Regions from separate parts of the Kitasatospora sp. NPDC004289 genome, predicted to be linked through region 1. Evidence: riboswitches for the same ligand, from Rfam matches in the RefSeq annotation. Region 1 holds a riboswitch; each other region holds the start of a gene.

Region 1 (6,669 bases):
GGTGCCGATCCGGTGTTCGCCCAGGCGGGCCCGGAGTGCGGGGAGGTGCGGGCAGGGGCGGGCGGCTCCGTCGTGCAGCGGGAAGACGCGGACCTCGCCCTCCGGGGCGGTGACCCGGACCAGTTCCAGCAGGGCCGCCAACTGCCGCTCGGGCGGGAAGAGTTCGGGGTAGGCGAAGAGCAGGTAGGAGCTCAGGCTGAGCGCGAAGCTGCCGTCGGCGAAGGGGAGCCGGGGCAGCGCGGCGGCCACGTAGCGCTCGGGGTGGGCAGCGCGGTCGGCGGTGAAGAGGGCGTGGGCCCGGTCCCAGCTGCGCAGGTAACGCTCCGTCGGGCGGGCCCGGGGCGAGGGGTAGAGCTCGGGGGCGGTCACCATCCGGTCGGCCATCCGGGTGCGGGCGGCCCGGGCGAGGGCGGCCAGTTGGGGCGGGGTGGCGGTGTAGACCGGGTCGGCGGCGATGACGGTGACGCCGAGGGCGCGGGCCTCGGCCGCGAGGCCGGCCGTGCCGCCGGGGCAGTCCAGGAGCGGGCCCGGGAGGGCGGCGAGCGCGGAGCGGGTGAGGCCGAACAGGGCGCAGTACTCGTCGAGGGGGCGGGAGGTGACGAGGGTGCTCATCTGGTCATCGGAGCACGGTGGGGGTGGGCGTGCACGGCAGCACGTGCAACTGGGTCGTCTGCCCCGATCTTGCGGTGGGATGCCTCCGATTCGCGCAGTTCCTCGCGCCCCTGGGCGCGCGTCCTGCGGAGGCGCTTCACCTGCAGAGGGTGCGGATGGCGAGGCGGGAGATGTTGGTGAGGCCGCGGACCAGGGGCGGGGTGAGGAAGACGAAGACGAAGCCGAGGAAGGAGACGCCGAGGATCTGCCAGTTGGAGGTCAGGTAGTACTCGTGGTGGACCCCGGCGTCGGTGGTGAAGTCGTAGAGCTGGTAGCCGGGCCAGTCGGTGTAGCGGGCGAAGACCCACTGGTAGGCGGGGAAGGCGGCGAGGACCCAGCCGACGGTGAGGGTGACCACCGGGAGCACGAAGGCGACGATCGACCAGGGCAGCATCAGGAACTGGTAGAGCGCGGCCCGCCAGCCGAGGCCGTCGGAGAGGCGGGCGGTGACGCCGCCCCAGAAGCCGGGGCGGCTCCGGCGGACCGGCTCCGGGTCGCCGACCTCGGTGTCGAGGAGGGTGCGGGCGCGGTGCCGCTCCAGCGCGGCGAAGCCGCGGCCGCCGGCGGTGAGGGCGGCCAGGACCGGGAGGCCGAGGACGGTGACCAGGAGGCCCAGGCCGGCGGAGAACAGGGCCACGGTGAAGGCGAAGCCGAGGACCGCGAGCGGGAGCGCGGTGAGCAGGAAGCCCAGTTCGCGGTAGGGGACGGCACTGAACGGCGCCCGCCAGAAGCCGGGGCGGGCCGGGCCGTCCGTCCGGCCGCCGTACCGCGCCGCGTAGGTGTGGGTCTGACTGGTCATCACCGGCTCCTCGTCCGCTTCCTGCCGCTCCTGGCTCACGCTCCTACGGTCGCAGGGCGGTGCGGGGCGGCGGAATGAGGTCCGCCGGTGCGTGGGGGGTGGGGTTCTCCCTACCCCCGGGCGGGGACGGGGCCGGGCCACTCGTCGTCGAGGAGGGAGTACTGGTCGGAGTCGCACCAGCGGCCGCCGACCCTCAGGTCCCGGCGGACGCGGCCCTCCAGGCGGAAGCCGGCCCGCAGGAGGAGCCGGGCGGAGGCGGTGTTGGCGGGGTCGACCCGGGCGGCCAGGCGGGCGAGTCCGAGGGTGCGGAAGGCCAGGGTGCAGAGCAGCTCGGTGACCTCGCCGCCGTGGCCGCGGCCCCAGGTGTCGCGGCGCAGCGCGTAGCCGATCGAGGCGGCGTGGGCGGACTCCACGGTGAGGACGGCGCTGCCGATCAGCGGGGCGGTCTCCGGGGGGCCGTCGGCGTGGCGGGTGACGGCCAGTCGGTAGCCGGTGCGGGGGTGTTCCTCGGACAGGTCGAGGGCGAGGGCCAGCTGGTCGGCGCAGGTGTCGAGGTCGGCCGGTTCGAAGGCGAGGTGGCGGACGGTCTCGGGGTCGCCGTAGACGGCGTGCAGCGCGGCCGCCTCCTCGGGCGTGCCGTGCAGTTCGCGCAGGGCGAGCCGGGGGCCGGTGAGCCGGACGGGGGTCATGCCTCACGACCCTACGCGGGGCGGCGGCCCGGCGCCCCGGCGTCCCGACGGTCCGTCACCGGATACCGTACGAGGGTGAACCACGAGGACCTCCTGCTCAGCCCCCGTACCCGCGCCGGCGACCTGGTCGACTGGGCCGCCGAACAGGGCCGGCCGCCGGTGCCGGAGCCCGCGCTGCAGACCGTGCTCACCCTGCTGGAGCTGGGCGACGGCCGGATGCACGACGGCTTCCCCGAGCTGACCTCCGCGGTGCTGGAACAACTGCTGTACGAGCGGCTCTACCTGTACGTCCAGCCGGAGTCCGAGCCGGAGGCGTACGGCAGGGCGGTCGAGCTGCTGATCGACCATCAGCGGGCCACCAAGCGGCTGAACGCCAAGCGGCAGGAGAAGCTGCACGCGGAGGCCGAGTGGCAGGGCGAGCTGCTCTGCGGCCTGCTGCGCCAGCCGCACCTGGTGACCTGGCCGCGGCTGTACGCGCTGCTGCTGCGGGCGGACGGGGTGGACACGGCGGACGAGGGCGCGGTGCGGGCCTGGTTGGACGGGTTCCGCGAGCTGACGCCGGAGCAGCGGGCCGAGGCGTACGGGGCCCTGGCCGGGCTGGACGAGGTCGGCTCGGACGGCGGGTGGGGGCCGACCCGGGTGATCTCCGTCGGGATGGCGACGGACGGGGCGCGGATGCTGCTGGAGAACCGGCTGATGCAGCGCTCCTACCGGAACCTCGCGGGGCTGAACGCGCTCGGGCTGCCGATGCCCGAGGAACTCTCGGGGGACTTCGACGCGTTCGAGGCGGCGGTGGCCGAGGAGGCGCTGCGCCTGTGCGGCGAGTGGACGGTGCCGGGGCTGGCCGCCCTGCTGGTGCACGAGTACCCGGACCTGGCTCCGGAGCCGGGGCACGAGGAGATCGAGGCGTACCTGACGGCCCAGGGGTACGAGGAGCAGGAGCAGGACTGACCGGACCGGGGCTGACGGACCGGGCCCGCGGCCGGGGAGGCGGCGGGCCCGACGGGGTGTCAGGGGTTGAGGCCGTGGGCCTGGAGCCAGGTCAGCGGGTCGACCGGGGTGGCGCCGGCGGGGCGGACCTCGAGGTGGAGGTGGGGGCCGGTGACGTTGCCGGTGGCGCCGACCTTGCCGAGCACGGTGCCGGGGGCGACCTGGCCGGAGGCGACGGTGATCGAGGAGAGGTGGCAGTACCAGAGCTCGGTGCCGTCGGGCAGGGTCTGGATCACCCGGTAGCCGTACGCGCCGGACCAGCCGGCCGAACTGACGGTGCCTCCGGCGACGGCGACCACGGGGGTGCCGGTGGCGGCGGCGAAGTCCAGGCCGGTGTGCAGGTGGGACCAGTAGGAGCCGGACTGCCCGTAGTGCGCGGTGAGCTGGTACCCGCTGGTGGGGAGGGTGAAGTCGGCCGCCCGGGCCGCCTTCGCGGCGGCGGCCTCGGCGGCGGCGAGCTCCTCGGCCTGGGCGCTGCGCTTGGCCTCGGCCTCCTGCGCGGCGGCCAGCCGGGCCGTCTCCTCCGCGGTGGTGCGCTGGCCGTCGGCCTGCTGCTGGATGCGGGCGGCGAGGGCCAGCCCGGGGTCGGCGGAGAGCGGACGCTCCCCGTCGGTGCGGTCCGCGTCGGCCTGGTCGGCGGTGGCGACGGCGGGCGGGGCGGGAGCGGCGGCGGCCGGGACGGCGGTCGCGAGGCCGGTGGCGCCGAGCGAGGCGGCCATGGCGGTGACGCCGAGCAGCGGGCCGGAGGAGCGGGTCTGACGGGGCATCCGATGCCGGGCCGCCTCCTGCGGGAGGGGGTGGTCGAGCAGCTGGGTGGTGCCGTTGCCGTCGTGCCGGGGGTGTGCCTGGGTGTGCGTCGACGCCACGGAGGCGCGCTCCTTTCCTTCCTTCGCGCCTACCGGGTTAGCTGACGGGTTCGGAGCAGGAAGGTCTCCTACGGCCGGGTGGTGCCCGGCCGATTCACCCCAAGGAACGTGGTTCCCCGGCTCCCTGACCCTCCCGTGGGAGGGCCGTGGGATTAGGCGACGGCGCACGGTGCCGTTCGGGTACGGCGTTGCCGACCGCGCTGCGTTATCAAACGTTAATCCTAGGAGCCCATGATTCCAAGCGCCTTGAGTGGTGCAGTCCATCTCTTTCCGGCACACCGCGGGCCGGGGCCGCCGGGCCGGGTACTCAGCCCCCCGCACCGGCCGGGATTGAGCACCCGTACTCAGGTGCGGCGCAAGGGAGTTGGCCATCCTGGGAGCATGACCGCAGCCACCCAGCCCCGGACCACCAACGCCTACTACGCCCAGGCCGTGCTCTCCTTCGCGCTGGCCACCGCCGCCCTCGCCCTGGGTGTCCTGTACCTGCCGGTGAACGCCTGGATGCGGGCGTTCCTCGCGGTCGGCCTGCTCTGGGAGATCACCTCGGCATTCACCCTCGCGAAGGTGATCCGGGACCGCCAGGAGGAGGGGGAGATCACCACCCGGGTCGACCAGGCCCGGCTGGAGAAGCTCCTCGCCGAGCACGACCCGTTCCGGGTGGACGCGCCCTGACCTCCCCGGCCGGCCCCCCGACCGGACTCCCCCGCCTGACCGGCCGTCAGCCCTTGGCGCGCTTGGCCGCGAAGGTCTCGCCGCCCGAGGACCAGTTCTCGGCCGGGACCTCCTCGATCGCCACCCAGATGTTCTCCGGACTCACGCCGGTGATCCGGGCGTAGGTCGCGGTGAGCTCGCGGGCGATCTCCGCCCGCTGCTCCTCGCTCCGGCCGGACAGCTGCTTGACGTTGATGAACGGCATGACGCCCCTTCCGCATTCGGACTTCTCCGGTCCGCACGCTAGCACCGCCGTGCCCATTGACGGCTAAGGCTATTAGCCTTAGCTTTGAGGCATGACGACGCTGACGCACCCCGAGACCCGGTACCTCGACCTCCCCGGCGGCCGGCTGGCCTACGACGACACCCCGGGCACCGGCCTGCCGGTGGTCCTGCTCCCCGGCATGCTCGACTCCCGCACGGTCTACCGGTACCTGCGCCCGCTGCTGGCCGCGGCCGGCCACCGGGTGATCACCCTCGACCTGCGCGGCTTCGGCGAGTCCTCGGTCGACTGGGACGACTACTCCCCCGCCGCCCTGGCCGGCGACGTGCTGGCCCTGCTCGACCACCTCGGCGTCGAGCGCGCCGCGCTGGCCGGGAACTCCTACACCGGCGCCACCGTGGTCAGGGCCGCCGCCGACGCCCCGGAGCGGATCGCCGGGATCGCCCTGATCGACGCCTTCGTGGAGAACCTGCCGCCGACGGCCGCCCAGCGCGCCCTGCTCAAGGCCTTGGGCCTGGCCCTGGTGCACGTCCCCGCCTTCTGGGGCCTCTACCTGGACAAGGCCTACCCGGGCGCCAAGCCCGCCGACTTCGCCGCGTACAAGGCGGCCTCGGTCGCCGCCCTGCGCACCCCCGGCCGCAAGAAGGCCACCCGGGGCTACGTCACCGGCGACTCCTCCCCCGTGGGCTGGACGGCGGGGGTCCGCTGCCCCGCACTCGTCCTGATGGGCGGCCAGGACCCGGACTTCCCGGACCCGGAGGCGGTGGCCGACCGCCAGACGGCGGCCCTGACGGCCCGTAAGGTGATGATCGACGGTGCCGGGCACTACCCGATGGCGGAGTACCCGCAGGCCACCGCCGACGCCCTGCTCCCCTTCCTGCACGAGGTTCGCTGATGCCCAGGGTCGGACTCACCCCCGCCGGCGTGGTGGACCACGCCGTGGAGCTGATCGACGCCCAGGGGCCCGACGCCCTCACCCTCGCCTCGGTCGCCGCCCGCGCGGGCGTCGCCACCCCCTCGCTCTACAAGCACGTCCCCGGCGGCCTGGCCGAGCTGCGCCGGCTGGTCGCCGTCCGGGTCACCGAGGAGCTGGCCGAGCGGCTGGCCGCGGCGGTCCGGGGGCTCGGCCGGGACTCGGCCGCCACCGCGCTGCTCGGCGCCTACCTCGACTACGCCGACCGGTACCCGCGCCGCTACGCCGCCCTCCCGCAGGCCCCCCAGGACGACCCCGAACTCACCGCCGCGGCCGCCCGCCTGGTCGGCGTGATCCTCACCGTCCTGGACGGCTACGGGCTGACCGGCGAGGAGGCGGTGCACGCCGCCCGCGCGGTCCGTTCGACGGCGCACGGCTTCGCCTCGCTGGCCGCCGCCGGAGCGTTCCGGCTGAGCGCCGAACTGACGGTGACTCGGGAGCGGCTGATCGGGGTAGTGGTCGAGGGGCTGCGGAACTGGCCGACGGGGGGTTAGATACCAGTTCACGGGAACGGTATCCGTTCGGGTGGTTTTCGATACCGAACCGTCGCCGAGGCCGGGTGACACTGACAGCCTTCCGGTACGTACCCGTACCGACACCAGTCCGAAGGACGTGCGCATGACGCAGACCACGCCCGCCGCCCGGCCCGCCACCGGGCTGGTCCCGGCGCAGCGCACCCCCCTCGCCGGCTCCGGCCGCACCCCGGCCGCCGCGCCCACCGTCTCCACCGGGCGCCGCCTGCTGGCCATCGCGCTCGGCATCCGCTC
Region 2 (6,669 bases), on a different contig from region 1:
GTTGGAGCTGCATCTCCCGTACAAGGGGGTGGACGGTGAGCTTGACTCCTCGCCCTCGGGCGGTTGACCTGCACGGATCTGCGCAGGGACTACCGCCAGCCGCCCATCCTACCGGTAGCACGAAAGGCGGACGCCAGGGTGCTGCCACACGGATGACGGGACCCCGCGCGAGGACCCCCGGACGGCCCCCGGGACGCCAACAGGGCCCCGCCTTCGGACGAGACCCTGCCGCACTGTCGGGGTGGCCGGATTCGAACCGACGGCCTTCCGCTCCCAAAGCGGACGCGCTACCAAACTGCGCCACACCCCGTGGTGCCGAGAGGAAGCGTACACGCCACCCCACACCCCCACGGCCGTTCCCACGGGCGGCCGTTGACGGTCCCGGCGGGCGGCCCCGACGTGCCGGAGCGTCAAAGCGGTGTGCGAGCAGGCGACCCGACCAGGTACGCTGACCCTGTCCTCGGGACCGCAGCACGCGGCCACGGGGCGTCCTGTGCGGGTGTAGCTCAATGGTAGAGCCCCAGTCTTCCAAACTGGTCACGCGAGTTCGATTCTCGTCACCCGCTCCGCGAAAGGCTCCGGCCCCCGGTCACTGACCGGGGGCCGGAGCCTTTCTGACGTCGTCTCAGTCTTCTCAGACGTTGACGCCGTGGGCGCGCAGGTACGCGACCGGGTCGACGTCGGAGCCGTAGGAGGCGCCGGTGCGGACCTCGAAGTGCAGGTGCGGGCCGGTCACGTTGCCGGTGGCACCCGAGAGGCCGATCTGCTGGCCGGCCGAGACGGTCTGGCCGGCCGAGACGCCGATCGAGGAGAGGTGGGCGTACTCGGAGTACTTGCCGTCCGCGTGACGGATGACGACCTCGTTGCCGTAGGCGCCGCCGTTGCCGGCCTTGACCACGGTGCCCGAGGTGATGGCCTTCACACTGGTGCCGGTGGAGGCGCGGAAGTCCACACCGGTGTGGTAGCCGCTGGACCAGCTGGAGCCGGAGGCGTGGTACGCGGTGGAGGTGCCGCCGCTGACCGGGGCCACGTAACCGCCGGAGGCGACGGTGGTGGAGGTCTCAGCCTTGGGCGCGGCGGCCTTCGGGGCGGCGGCCTTGGGCGCGGCGGCCTTCGGAGCCGCGGCCTGCGGGGCGGCGGCCTTGGGGGTCGCGGCCTTCGGGGCCGGGGTGGAGGCCTTGGAGCGCGAGGCCTTGGTGGTGTCCGCGGACTCGGTGCTCTTGGACTGCTGCTGCGGGGCCGGGGTCTGGGCCGGCGCCGGGGCGGCGACCGCTGCCGTACCCGCGAGCGAGAGGTTCTGGCCCGGGTAGATCAGGTTCGGGTTGCCGCCGATGACGGACCGGTTGTCCTGGTAGAGCTTCTGCCAGCCGCCCTCGACCTGCTGGGCGGAGGCGATCTTCGAGAGGGTGTCGCCGCTGACGACCTGGTAGGCCTTGGCCTCGGCGGCCGGGGCGGCGGCCGGAGCCTGGGCGGGCGCGGCGGCCGGGGCGGACTCGGCCACCACGGCGGTGACGGCGGCGGCCTCGGGGGCGGCGGCCGGGGTGTGGCTCTGGTGCGCGCTGGCGGCGCTGACCGGGACGGCGAACGCGGCGCCGACCACACCGGTGGCGACCGCGATGCGGGTCAGACGGGACAGCTGGACGCGACGGTGCTTGCCCATGGGGCTTTCCTCTCCGACGCCTGTGAGGTGAGCTGTCGGGTTCGGGCTGGAGATGCCCGGCCGCTGGCGCGGCTTCACCCCTAGCCGGACCGGCGTACCGGTACGGCGACTTACCTGTGGGTCCCCCACTCCTGCCATGGCTGTGCTTGTTCGAGGCTCCGGATGGTGGCAGGACTCGGCGTTCCACCCGGTGGGCCCGTCCGGTCGATCCGCCGGACTGGATCCGCAGCTAAGCCCATCGCCCCGGCCGCTGGCAACCCCGGGTTGAACGATCAACGACGATCGGGCGGGACCAAAGTCACTCCGGGCCGGGGACTTCGGCCCTTGGCGGCCATGATCGCTGACCCTGGGCCGATCCTCCGTGCACGCAGGGTGTCGAATGCGACGGTCCGGGTACGGCCCTGCGCGCTCCGTCGGCAGGCGCCGTGACACCGGTCACGCCAGGCCGATACGCTCGCCGTTCGAGGTTCCCGTTCGAGAACAGAGCGCCGCCGTCCGGGCGGCACCGAGGAGATCCGCCCGTGCCCCACGAGGAGCGGCTGGCCGTCATCCGACGCGGAGTGGTCCGCGAGATGGCCCGCCTGGGCCTGGAGTTCACCGTGGACGGTGCGGTGGTCCGGGGGCCCGGCACCACCGCCGTGGCGGTCCGCGACCACGCCGAGCGGGGCACCACCGGCCACGTCGACCTCGGCTACGTCCTCCAGCTCGGCCGGGGCGACGGTCCGGTGGTCTGGGACTGCGCGGCGGGCTTCGGCGGCGACGACGCCGAGCAGCTCGACAACGCGGTGATGATCTGGGCCGGCACCACCGCCACCGCCGTGCTCCAACTCCTGGACGGCGGGCACGCGTTCAGCACTCCCGAGTTCCCCGGCTGGCGGGTGGTGCAGAGCCCGGCGGCCACCTTCGGCACCGGCTCGGAGCTGCTCGCCGACTGGCTCGCGGAGCAGCACTCCTCCCCCGCGCTGGCCGCCGCCGTGCTGCCGGAGCTGGTGCCCGGCCAGGTCAACGGCGTGAAGCTGTTCTTCGGCGGCAAGGCCGGCCACGACGTGGCCGAGGTGCGGGTGAACGGCCGGGTCAGCAGCGCGGCCTCGCGGGCCCTGCGCGCACAGGACTGGCCGCGCGGCGAACGGCTCTGCTGGGCGCGGCTGTTCCTGGTGTTCGCGCCCGAGCCCGAGGCACCGCCGGAGCGCGCGGCGGCGCCCGCACCACCGCGCGGAAGACTCGCGCGCTGGTGGCGGGGACGGCGCTGACCCACCGTCAGGCGGGCCCGCGACCGGACGCCTCCCGGCCGGGCTGGCCGGGGTGGCGGCTGCTCAGCTGGCGACCGAGGAGATGGTCTGCGCGAGCTGGCTGAGGAAGTCCTGGATCGGCTTGGCCGCCGTGGACTGGCTCAGCATGAAGCCGAAGAGCGCGGCGATGATGGCATGGCTGGTCTTCAACTGCTTGTTGCGGATGAAGATCACGCAGATGATGCCGAACAGGACCAGGGCTGAGACGGAGAAGGCCACCCGGACTCACTTCCTCTTTCTACGTAGCGAGTTTCGTGGCGGGCCCAATCCCCCGAGCAATCCCCCGGACCCCCCGAGAACCGACCGTCCCACCCGGACTCAGTGTGGTCGTTCGTGCGGACTGCGTAAAGGACTTGCCGTGAGCAGGCCCCGAAGATCCTGCGATGTGAGACGAATTTCCGCCGACCGAGACGATAGCCGAGCAGGCCTGACGGTCCGTCGGCAGGGCCGCCCCAACTGGCACTTGGCGGCTCCGGGCGGTCCTAGATCCACTTTCCGGACTATGCCCCAGGAATGGCCGAAGATCGGCGTCGGGACTTGACAGTCGGTCAGCCCCGCCAGAGCAGCAGGACCGCGCGGTCGTCGTTGACGTCCTTGGCCACCGACTCGATGAGCTTCACCGCCGAGCCGCGGCCGCCGAGTTGGGCGAACGGGGCGCCCCCGACCAGCCGGTCCGCCTCGCCCATCAGCCGGTCCATGCCCTCGGTGAGGTCACGGCCGGGCACCTCCACCATGCCGTCGGTGCAGAGCATCAGCACGTCGCCGCGGTCCAACCGGCCGCGCACGCCCTCGAACTTGGCGCCGTCGTACACCCCGAGCAGCCCGCCCTCGGGGGCCTCCATCACGTCCCAGCGGCCGGTGCCGGCGTGCCGCTGCATGCCGGGCAGGTGGCCGGCCGAGAGCAGCTCGTACTCGCCGGTGTCCAGGTCGAGCACCAGGTGGACGGCGGTGGCGAAGCCCTCGTCCCAGTCCTGGCGGAGCAGGTAGCCGTTGGCCGCGGGCAGGAACTCGTGCGCCGGGAGCGAGCCCAGCAGGCCGCCGAACGCACCGGAGAGCAGCAGGGCGCGCGAACCGGCGTCCATGCCCTTGCCGGAGACGTCCGCCAGCACCACCTCCAGCACCCGGCGGCCCGGCCCGGTGCGGGCCGCCACCACGAAGTCGCCCGAGAAGGACTGGCCGCCGGCCGGGCGCAGCGCCATGTCCGCCGACCAGCCCTCGGGCAGCGGGGGCACCCGGCTCTGCACCCGCAGCCGCTCGCGCAGGTCGAACAGCATCGAGCCGCCGCCCCGCCAGGGCACCCCGACCCGGCTGCGGAACTGGGCGAGCAGCAGACCGGCCACCCCGACCGCACCGACCACCAGCGCGGCACCGGGGGTCACGCCGAAGACGTAGGTGTCCGGGTGGTCGCTGGCCACCCGCTCCCCGGTGTGGATCAGCGACTCGGTGGAGAGCCCGAGCGCGGCGGCCGCGTAGAGCAGCACCAGGGTGCCCGGCCGCAGCAGCAGCGCCCCGGCCAGGATCGGCAGCACCAGTGCGGTGGGCGGGGCCCAGGCCGGGATCAGCACGTTGAGCAGCACCAGCAGCGGGACGGCGGCGAACAGCACCCCGAAGGCCAGCCAGTCGGCGGCGTCCCCGCGGAAGTGGTCCACGGCGGTCCGGCGCAGCACTCGGCGGGCCCGGTACAGCCTGCCGCGCAACCGGGCCGTCCACGGGCCGTCGGCCGCCGCTGCGGCCTGGCCCGTGCCAGTCGTCCGGGGCTCGGAGCCCGGCGTGCTGCCAGCCATGGGCCTTGACCTTATCCACCGGCACCCGGTGCCGTCGACGGGTGGGGCGGCGCCGGGCGCGTTCACGGGTGAGGGTTCAGCGGGTTTCGGCCGTGCGGACGGTGTGGGTCCGGTGTGGGCCCGGCGGGCACGCGACGGCGGCGCGGCGGCGGCGCGAAGGGGACCCCCGTCGAATGTCGGTCGCGCACGACGGATGCTCGGTGATAGCTCTTGGCATATGACCGCACACCGTACGACTTCTGACGACATGCCAGGTGACGCCCTGGACTTCCGCCCGCTCGCCGCCGAGGACTGGGACCGCTGGTACCGGAACCTGGAGGTGGCCTTCGGCGGGTCCGAGGACTTCCCCGAGGACCGGGAGCTGTGGCGGGAGCTGACCGAACTGGACCGCTCGGTCGGGGTCTGGGACGGCGACCACCCGGTGGGCGGCGCCAGCGCGTTCAGCTTCCGGATGGCCGTCCCCGGCGGTGCCGTGGTCCCGGCCGCCGGCGTCACCATGGTCGGCGTGCTGCCCACCCACCGGCGGCGGGGCGTCCTCAGCAGGCTGATGCGCGACCAGCTCGACGAGGTCCGGCGGCGCGGCGAGGCACTGGCGGTGCTGACCGCCTCGGAGTCGCTCATCTACGGACGCTTCGGCTACGGCCTCGGCACCTGGCGGATGGGGGTCACCGTGCCCCGACGGGTCGGGCTGCGGGCCCCGGTGGACCGTTCGGTACGGCTGCGGTTGGTGGCACCGGAGTCGGTGGTGGCGGCCTGCGAGGAGCTGTACGCGGAACTGGTCCCGCACCGGCCCGGCATGCTGGCCCGTCAGCCCGGCTGGGAGAAGCTGCCGTTGAAGGACCCCGCCGGCGGGCGGGAGGGCGCCTCGCCGCTGCAGTGCGTGGTGGCCGAGGACCGGGCGAGCGGGCAGCTGCTGGGCTACGCCCGGTACGCCGTCGCGATGGACTGGAACGTCTCGGACATCGCCGACGGCACCGTCCGGGTCCGCGACCTGGAGGCCCGGACGCCGGGCGTCCGCGCGGCGCTGGTCGAGTTCCTGCTGGGCCTGGACCTGACCGGGCGGGTGCGGTTCCGCAGCCGCCCGGTGGACGACGCGCTGCTGCACCTGGTGGACGATCCGCGGCGGCTGGAGCCGCAGTTGGTCGACTCGATGTACGTGCGGCTGGTGGAGCTCGGGGCGGCGCTGGAGCAGCGCGGGTACGCGGCGCCGGTGGACGTGGTGCTGGAGGTGTCCGACGCGTTCTGTCCGTGGAACGCCGGGCGGTGGCGGCTGCACTCGGACGGGCCCGGCAAGGGCGCGAGCTGCGTCCGCACCGAGGCGGCGGCCGACCTGGCGCTCGACGTCCGGGAGTTGGGGGCGGCCTACCTCGGCGGCGTCCGGCTCACGGCGCTGGCCGCGGCGGGCCTGGTCTCCGAACTGCGGGACGGCGCCCTGACCGAGGCGACGCGGGCCTTCGCCTCGGACGTCGCCCCCTGGCTGCCGCACGGCTTCTAGCGGGCACCGGAAGGCAGCGACCCAGGGGCGCGAGGAACTGCGCGAATCGGAAGGCGGCTCACCGGCAACTGAAGCTCCGTCAGCCAGTTGCCGGTGCTGCCGTTCCCCTGCGCGCAGTTCCCCGCGCCCCCGGTGTGACCACTCTCGTCAGCCAGGTGCGCCGATCAGCCCTGGGGGTGGTGGGCCGGGATCGGGGGGAGTTCGCCGGTGGTCTCGTAGTCGGCGAGCATCTCGATGCGGCGGGTGTGGCGCTCGGCGCCGCTGTAGGGGGTGTTGAGGAAGACCTCGACGAAGCGGGTGGACTCCTCGACGGTGTGCATCCGGCCGCCGATGCTGATGACGTTGGCGTTGTTGTGCTCGCGGCCGAGCTCGGCGGTCTGCTCGCTCCAGGCGAGCGCCGCGCGCACGCCCTTCACCTTGTTGGCGGCGATCGCCTCGCCG
Region 3 (6,669 bases), on a different contig from region 1:
CCACCGGGCTGGACTGTGGTCATTGCCGTCAAAACCTCCGCCGTGAGCAAACAGCGCACAGTCTGCCATCAGTTGAGCGCTCTGGGTGCCGGTACTGACTGATCAATCTGCCAGTTCTGCTCCGACCCTCCCAGGATGCACGTGCATCCGGCGCTTGCATATGCCAAAGGTGCGACTGCACGTGAATCGACTCTTGCATCCGCAGTGTGCGCACGGGACCATGGTGCACGTGCACCTGCACACCCCTGGCACCCCCGCGGGCACCGTGTCGACGTCCCCACGCGCGATTCCGCACACGCCTCCGGCCGCGCCCCCGCGCGGCCGGATAGCCGTGTGCGGACGTGGTTCGTCGGCCCGGTGGCCGCGCGGCCGAGCGAGTCGGAGGTGACCGGCATGACCCCGGTGGGTCCCGCCGTGTCCGCCCCCTTATGGGAGGAGCTCTTCATGAGCACCGGTACGGCCATCGCGGCCGACCCGTACGTGGTCAGCTGCACCCTCGCTCCCCGCTTCGAGGCCGTGAAGACGGCCCGGGAGTTCGCCAGGGAGACCTTGCACGGCTGGGGCCTGGCTCCCCTCTTCGACGACATCGCCCTGGTGGCCTCGGAGTTGGTCACCAACGCGCTGCGGCACGCCCTGCTGCAGCGGCCCGACGCCGCGTCGGCGGTCCGGCTGCCGGTGCAGCCCGGTCCCGACCGTACCGTGGAGCCGCGGGCCGATGCGCGCCTTCTGCCGATCCGAATAAGCCTGGTGCACCGCGCACCCCAGGTGGTCTGTGCCGTCAGTGACCCGAGCAGCCAGGGTCCGGTGGCCCGCGAGCCCGATTTCGTCGCCGAGTCCGGCCGCGGCCTGCACCTGGTGGACTCCTTCAGCCGCTCCTGGGGCTGGCACCCGCTGGCCGGCGCGGGCAAGGTGGTCTGGGCCGTGTTCGAGGCCGACACCGTCCCCGCCCCTGCGGCCGCCCCCGGCCGCCACCGGCGCTCCGCCTGACCCGCCGTCATCCGGCACCCGCCGACGGGGCACCCGTCCGTCTGACGCCCCGTCGGGCCCGGACACGACGAAAGGCCGCCGCGATCCCCTCGCGACGGCCCCGGTGCCCCCGGTCCGACGGGCTGTCAGCCCGCCAGGTGGTCGAACTCCCCGTCCTTCGCACCGAGCAGCAGCGCCGCTATCTCCGCGCGGGTGTAGACCAGGGCCGGCCCGTCCGGGAAGCGGGAGTTGCGCATCGCGACGTCACCACCCGGCAGCGCCGCGAACTCCACGCAGTTCCCCTGCGAGTTGCTGTGGCGGCTCTTCTGCCAGACCACACCCTCGAGGTCCGCGGAAGGCATGCCGTTGTACGTGGTGTTCTGCATGTGGATTCTCCCCGACGTGACAGGCGTTCGCCTCACTTGACGTGATGATAGCTCCAGTGCACGTGCATCAGCACGGGTGTTTGCGCGTGCACGATGTGGGGCATCAATCAGTCAGCACGGGTGTCCGACAAGCGAGTTGAGGCCCCGTATCAGGACAAACGCGGGCCAATCGTGGACATACCGATGACTGCGCGTACTCGAACTCCAGCGGGTTGTCGATCTTCGGGGGTTTCTCGAGATGGCTCACGGTCCGTCACCTCTGTCGGATTGTGACGCCGATCACTGTCCGGACTCCGGCCCGGCTGTGGGAGGTAGGGCGAGATGTCCTACGATCTCCGCCATGAGCACAGCAGCCATCCCGGGCCCGGCACTGCCCGTACGTACTCCAGGCTCCCGTGCGCGGGGGCGCCACCGCCGTCCCGAGCGGCCGGAGATCCCGGCGGGTTCGCCGACGCTGGTGCTGGCCGTTCCGGCCACCGCCGGGCCGGAGGTCCGCCCCGTGGTCGAGGAACTGCTCTCGATCGTGCGCGGCGAGCAGCCCGGCATCGAGACCGCCGCCGCCTACCTGGACGGCTCCCAGGACGACTCCTCCCCCACCGTGGCCGAGCTGCTCGCCCGGGCCGCCGAGGCCGGGCTGCCCGCCCCGGTGCTGGTGCCCCTCCTCCCGGGCCCGCACGGCTTCCTGACCGGCCTTCACGAGCTGGCCGCCGCGCACGGCGCCGTCGTGACGGACGTGCTCGGCCCGCACCCGCTGCTGGCCGAGGCCGTCCACGTCCGCCTCTCCGAGGCCGGGCTGGCCCGGGCCGACCGGGCCCGGCTGTTCGCCATCGCGACCGCCGCGGACGGCATCGTGCTCACCACCGCCGGCGGTGAGGACGCCGCCCAGGCCGCCGAGATCACCGGCGTGCTGCTGGCCGCCCGCCTGGCCGTCCCGGTGGTCGGCGCCGCGCTCGACGTGCCCGGCTCGGTGCTGGCGGCCGTCAACCACCTGAAGGCGACCGGCTCCCAGCGCCCCGCGCTGGCCCCGCTGGTGATCGGCCCCGAGGCCGACCCGGAGCTGCTGGCCACCGCCGCCGAGGAGGCGGGCTGCCCCAGCGCCGCCCCGCTCGGCGCCTACCCGGCCGTCGGCCAGCTGATCGTCTCGGCGTACCTGGCAGCGCTCCCGCAGCCCGCCTTCGAGGAGCAGCCGGAGGCCTGACACCCCGACAGCACGAGGGGGCCCCGTACGGTGTGCAACCGTACGGGGCCCCCTCGCGTCCGTCCCCGTGTGGACCCCGCGACCCAGGACTCAGGAGAGCGGCGCCGCGTCCCGCAGCGCGATCCGCGGGGTGACCACGGCGCGCGGCGGAACGGCGCTGGTGGTCGGGGTCGGCGCGCCCGAGAGGTGGATCTCCTGGGCCTGGTCCGCCCCGGCCCGGCGCAGCACCACCCGCTTCGGGGTCGGCAGCTTGGGGTCGATCCAGAGCTCGGTGCCGCTGAACTCGCAGTCCAGGATGGCGATGTCCTCCGGCGCCCCGCCGTCCACCGCGCGCAGCGCGACCCCGGCCTTCCGGTATCCCCTCAACGTGCTGCGCGTCACCTGGACGGTCTCGCCGGGGAGTTGGTGGAGCGCGGTGGAGACGGCGTAGTCCGACTGCCCGGCCGCGTCGATCAGCAGGCCGTCGAAGACGGTGCCCTTGTCCCGGCCGAGCGCGTGGATCGCCACTCCGCCGGCCGCGTTGCCGTACAGGACGGTTCCGTTGTAGTCGAAGTCGTTCAGGTAGGCGCCGTGCTCGATGCCCCAGCCGCCGTTGTGGTAGGCCACGAACTGGCCGACGGTGTGGTGGAATTCGGCGTTCAGCCAGACGAAGATGCCGTTCTCCAGGTTGTTGTGGGCCAGGCAGCGCTCGAAGGTCCACACCCCTTCGCTGGTCTCCGGCCACTCGTAGCCGGAGGCGCCGTTGGCGCCCTGGACGCCGACCGCCACGCAGTCCCGCGCCACCCCGCCCTTGCCCGCGCCGAGGCTGAAGCCCGTCAGCCGGTAGCCGCGCGGGTTGGGGTCGAACTGGGTGCGGGAGGCCACGCAGGCGTCGTAGGTGATGTCGTGCGAGGGCCCCTGGGGGGTGCGGGTGTCCAGCGGACCGTCCCACCAGTAGGCGTCCTCCCAGGTCTGGTGGGCGATGCAGGAGCGGAAGGTGATGCCGTGGCAGTTGTGCGGCACGAAGGCGTGGCTGCCGGTGTCGCGCACCACCACGCCCTCCACCACGGTGCCCCGGGTGGTGTCGCCGAGCATGTGGAAGTGCAGCCCGTACCGGCCGAGCACCGGCTCGGTGACGGGCTTGCCGGCCCACTTCTCCTTGCCGGCCGACCTCGGGCCCATCCAGCGCAGCGCGGCGTAGCGGACGTCGGCCCGCTGGTTGCTGGTGATGTGGACGTGGGCCCGGCCCTTCTCGGTGCCCTCGACCCGGACGTTGCGGGTCAGGTTGAGCACCTCGGCGCCGACGCTCACCCCGCCGCCGGTGGTGACCTTGGGGTGGGCGTACTTGAGCGGGCCGTCCAGGCTGACGGTGGATCCGTTGACGGCGGTGACGGTGCGGTGGTCGTAGCGCTCGGAGAAGCCCTCGGCGTCGGGCGTCCCGGTCGGGGTGACGGCGAGCTCGTCGCCGACCTGCCAGCCGGCCGGGGCGGCGGCCAGCCGGATGCTGGTGTCGCCGGCCTTCAGCGGGCCGGCCGCACGGACCCAGGCGGTGCGCTGGGCGCCCGCCAGGCGGAGCCGGCCGGAGCCGGTGACCCAGAGGCCGGTGTCGCTCTCCACCAGGGCCATCCCGCCGCCCTGGAAGCGTCCCTCGTCGACCGCGGGGAAGCGGACGGCGTGGACGGTGGCGGCGTTCGACGGGGCGAGGGTGAGCGCGCCGCGGACCTCGACGTTGCCGTGCGAGGTGAGCGAAACCGGACGATCCGGGGCAAAGGTGAGCGAACCTGACGGTTCGACCAGGAGCGAACCCACCGTCACGTCGCCGTCCAGCAGCACGTGGTCGGTGATCCGCACCGCCGCGCCGGGGCGGGGCGCGGCGCCGCCGCTCCAGCCGGCCGGGTCGGACCAGCTCCGCGGCCGCACCGTCTCGGAGGGCGAGGGGGAGGCCGACTCGGTGGCCGAGGCGGAGGCGGACGGGGTGTCAGAGGCACTCGGAGAGGCACCGTGCGAGTGCGAAGCTTCCGTCGGTGGCGGTGGCTTCGCCGCCGAGGGGGCGTCAGGACCGCTGCCGCTGCGCCGCACCACCTCCTCCACCCCGACCGCCGCCAGGGCGGTGCCGATCGCCAGGCCGATGAGGAGCTTCCGGCGACTGACCTTTGCCGATCCGTTGTCCGCCGGGCCCGGCTGGGGCCCTCTCGCGTGCCGCATGACCCGAAGCATAGGCAAATCCCTTTGCTCGCAAGGAATTTGAACAGAATCGATCGGAATCGACATCCGGATCGACAGCTTCCGGTTCATGAAGAGTCGGTAAAGAAACCATGATCAGCATCACAGGGGTTTGCGGTTTCAACTTAACTCTGCCTAACGTGACGCCCTGTTCGTGACCACACGGACCCAGCCCCTCCGGAACGCCGAATCCTGCCGCCGGACGGGTCGGCAGCTCATCAGCACCGCGGCAGGGGCGGGGGAACCACAGGTAAGTCGCCTGGTTTTGGTCATGTATGACCGATTTCAGGCTTGGGGTGAAGCCGCGCTCAGGCACGGCCGGGCAACTCCAGCCCGAATCCGACAGCTCACCTCGCAGGCGTGGGAGAGGAACGCGTCTTCGTGCTGTCCAGCACCACTTCCAAGCGTGCCCGCCGACTCATCGCCGCCACCGGCGTCGTGGGCATCGGCCTCACCATCCCGACCCTCACCGCCGGCACCGCCTCGGCCGCCCCCGTCTCCGTGTGGGACAAGGTCGCCGCGTGCGAGTCCACCAACGACTGGTCGATCAACACCGGCAACGGCTTCTACGGCGGCCTGCAGTTCACCTCCAGCACCTGGGCCGAGTTCGGCGGCAAGCAGTACGCGCCGCAGGCCAACCAGGCCACCAAGGCGCAGCAGATCGCGGTCGCCGAGAAGGTGCTCGCCTCCCAGGGCCCCGGCGCCTGGCCGGTCTGCTCCGTCAAGGCGGGCCTGACCAAGGGCGGCGCCGCCGCCCAGGTCGACACCTCCTCGACCACCACCGCGGCCCCGAAGGCGGAGGCCCCCAAGGCCGCCGAGCAGCCCGCCGCCCAGCCGGCCGCGCAGCCCGCCGCCGCCAAGAGCTACACCGTGGTGGCCGGTGACTGGCTCTCCACCATCGCCCAGCAGCAGAACGTCGAGGGCGGCTGGGAGAAGCTCTACGAGCTGAACAAGGCTCAGCTCACCGAGGGCCCGGACATGATCTACCCGGGCCAGCAGCTGGTCCTGGGCAACGTCGCCCAGGCCGCCCCGGCTCCGGCTCCGGCCCCCAAGTCGACCGCCCCGCAGTCGGGTTCGGCCTCCACCGGCACCACCACCAAGGCGAAGAAGTCCGCCGCCGCAGCCGCCGAGCAGACCGCGACCGTCGCGACCGGCTCCAAGGCCGCCGCGATCAACTTCGCGCTCTCCAAGGTCGGCCAGGCCTACGTCTACGGCGGCAGCAGCAACGGCGGCTGGGACTGCTCCGGCCTGACCCAGGCGGCCTTCCGCCAGGCCGGGATCTCCCTGCCGCGGGTGGCCAACGACCAGGCGGACGCCGCCACCCGGGTCTCGCTGGACAACCTCCAGGCGGGCGACCTGCTGTTCTGGTCCAACAACGGCGCCAACTCCGGCGTCTACCACGTCGCCATCTACCTGGGCGGCGGCAAGTACGTCGAGGCGGCCAACCCCCGCGCCGGCGTGAAGACCGAGACCATCGCCAACTGGGCCCCCGACTTCGCGGGCCGCGTCTGACGACGGCATGAAGCCGTGCCCCCGGAGACCTGGTCGGCTCCGGGGGCACGGCCGTATCCTGCCGCCATGGCCAAGGTCAACGTCTCCCTGGAAGCCGACTTCGCGATCGAGCTGATGCTCCTCGCCGGCACCAAGAACCCGCAGGACGCCGTCGAGCTGATCCTGCGCGACTACCTCGCGCGCTCGCGCCGCACCGAGGCGCGGACCGGCGACGCCGCCGACGAGGCCCGCCTCACCGAACCCAAGGGCGGTGTCGTCCAGGAGGGCTGACAGCACGGAGGGGCCCGGGGTCACGACGACCCCGGGCCCCTCGCGCGCGTCCTAACGCCCGTGCTGGCGCGGGCCGGTGGAGCCGCGCATGACCAGCTCGGGCTGGAACATGAACTCACCGCGCTGCGAGCCGCT

The links. A riboswitch is a leader RNA that binds a small molecule or an ion and turns the genes downstream of it on or off. The one in region 1 is predicted to bind cyclic di-AMP.
Region 2: it holds a riboswitch for cyclic di-AMP, as region 1 does, so the genes downstream of both, ACWEPF_RS21740 (M23 family metallopeptidase) here and ACWEPF_RS29105 (M23 family metallopeptidase) in region 1, are expected to answer to the same signal.
Region 3: it holds a riboswitch for cyclic di-AMP, as region 1 does, so the genes downstream of both, ACWEPF_RS29940 (transglycosylase family protein) here and ACWEPF_RS29105 (M23 family metallopeptidase) in region 1, are expected to answer to the same signal.

Annotation. Positions count from the first base shown of each region.
Region 1 covers NZ_JBSGEL010000053.1:28,503-35,171, reverse strand. The annotation lists gene ACWEPF_RS29125 (class I SAM-dependent methyltransferase) at 1-612, opposite strand, end outside; gene ACWEPF_RS29120 (sensor domain-containing protein) at 749-1,450, opposite strand; gene ACWEPF_RS29115 (GNAT family N-acetyltransferase) at 1,561-2,139, opposite strand; gene ACWEPF_RS29110 (hypothetical protein) at 2,215-3,090, shown strand; gene ACWEPF_RS29105 (M23 family metallopeptidase) at 3,150-3,995, opposite strand; cyclic di-AMP (ydaO/yuaA leader) riboswitch at 4,008-4,164, opposite strand; gene ACWEPF_RS29100 (YiaA/YiaB family inner membrane protein) at 4,377-4,667, shown strand; gene ACWEPF_RS29095 (tautomerase family protein) at 4,714-4,911, opposite strand; gene ACWEPF_RS29090 (alpha/beta fold hydrolase) at 5,003-5,824, shown strand; gene ACWEPF_RS29085 (TetR/AcrR family transcriptional regulator) at 5,824-6,396, shown strand; gene ACWEPF_RS29080 (hypothetical protein) at 6,521-6,669, shown strand, end outside.
Region 2 covers NZ_JBSGEL010000031.1:56,257-62,925, forward strand. The annotation lists tRNA gene ACWEPF_RS21730 (tRNA-Pro) at 237-310, opposite strand; tRNA gene ACWEPF_RS21735 (tRNA-Gly) at 496-566, shown strand; gene ACWEPF_RS21740 (M23 family metallopeptidase) at 635-1,660, opposite strand; cyclic di-AMP (ydaO/yuaA leader) riboswitch at 1,663-1,812, opposite strand; gene ACWEPF_RS21745 (DUF6348 family protein) at 2,182-2,910, shown strand; gene ACWEPF_RS21750 (hypothetical protein) at 2,974-3,168, opposite strand; gene ACWEPF_RS21755 (PP2C family protein-serine/threonine phosphatase) at 3,498-4,733, opposite strand; gene ACWEPF_RS21760 (GNAT family N-acetyltransferase) at 4,981-6,228, shown strand; gene ACWEPF_RS21765 (ribose-5-phosphate isomerase) at 6,393-6,669, opposite strand, start outside.
Region 3 covers NZ_JBSGEL010000057.1:19,243-25,911, reverse strand. The annotation lists gene ACWEPF_RS29965 (helix-turn-helix domain-containing protein) at 1-23, opposite strand, end outside; gene ACWEPF_RS29960 (ATP-binding protein) at 445-987, shown strand; gene ACWEPF_RS29955 (DUF397 domain-containing protein) at 1,113-1,352, opposite strand; gene ACWEPF_RS29950 (sirohydrochlorin chelatase) at 1,693-2,550, shown strand; gene ACWEPF_RS29945 (hypothetical protein) at 2,641-4,734, opposite strand; cyclic di-AMP (ydaO/yuaA leader) riboswitch at 4,926-5,126, shown strand; gene ACWEPF_RS29940 (transglycosylase family protein) at 5,113-6,264, shown strand; gene ACWEPF_RS29935 (hypothetical protein) at 6,331-6,534, shown strand; gene ACWEPF_RS29930 (LacI family DNA-binding transcriptional regulator) at 6,586-6,669, opposite strand, start outside.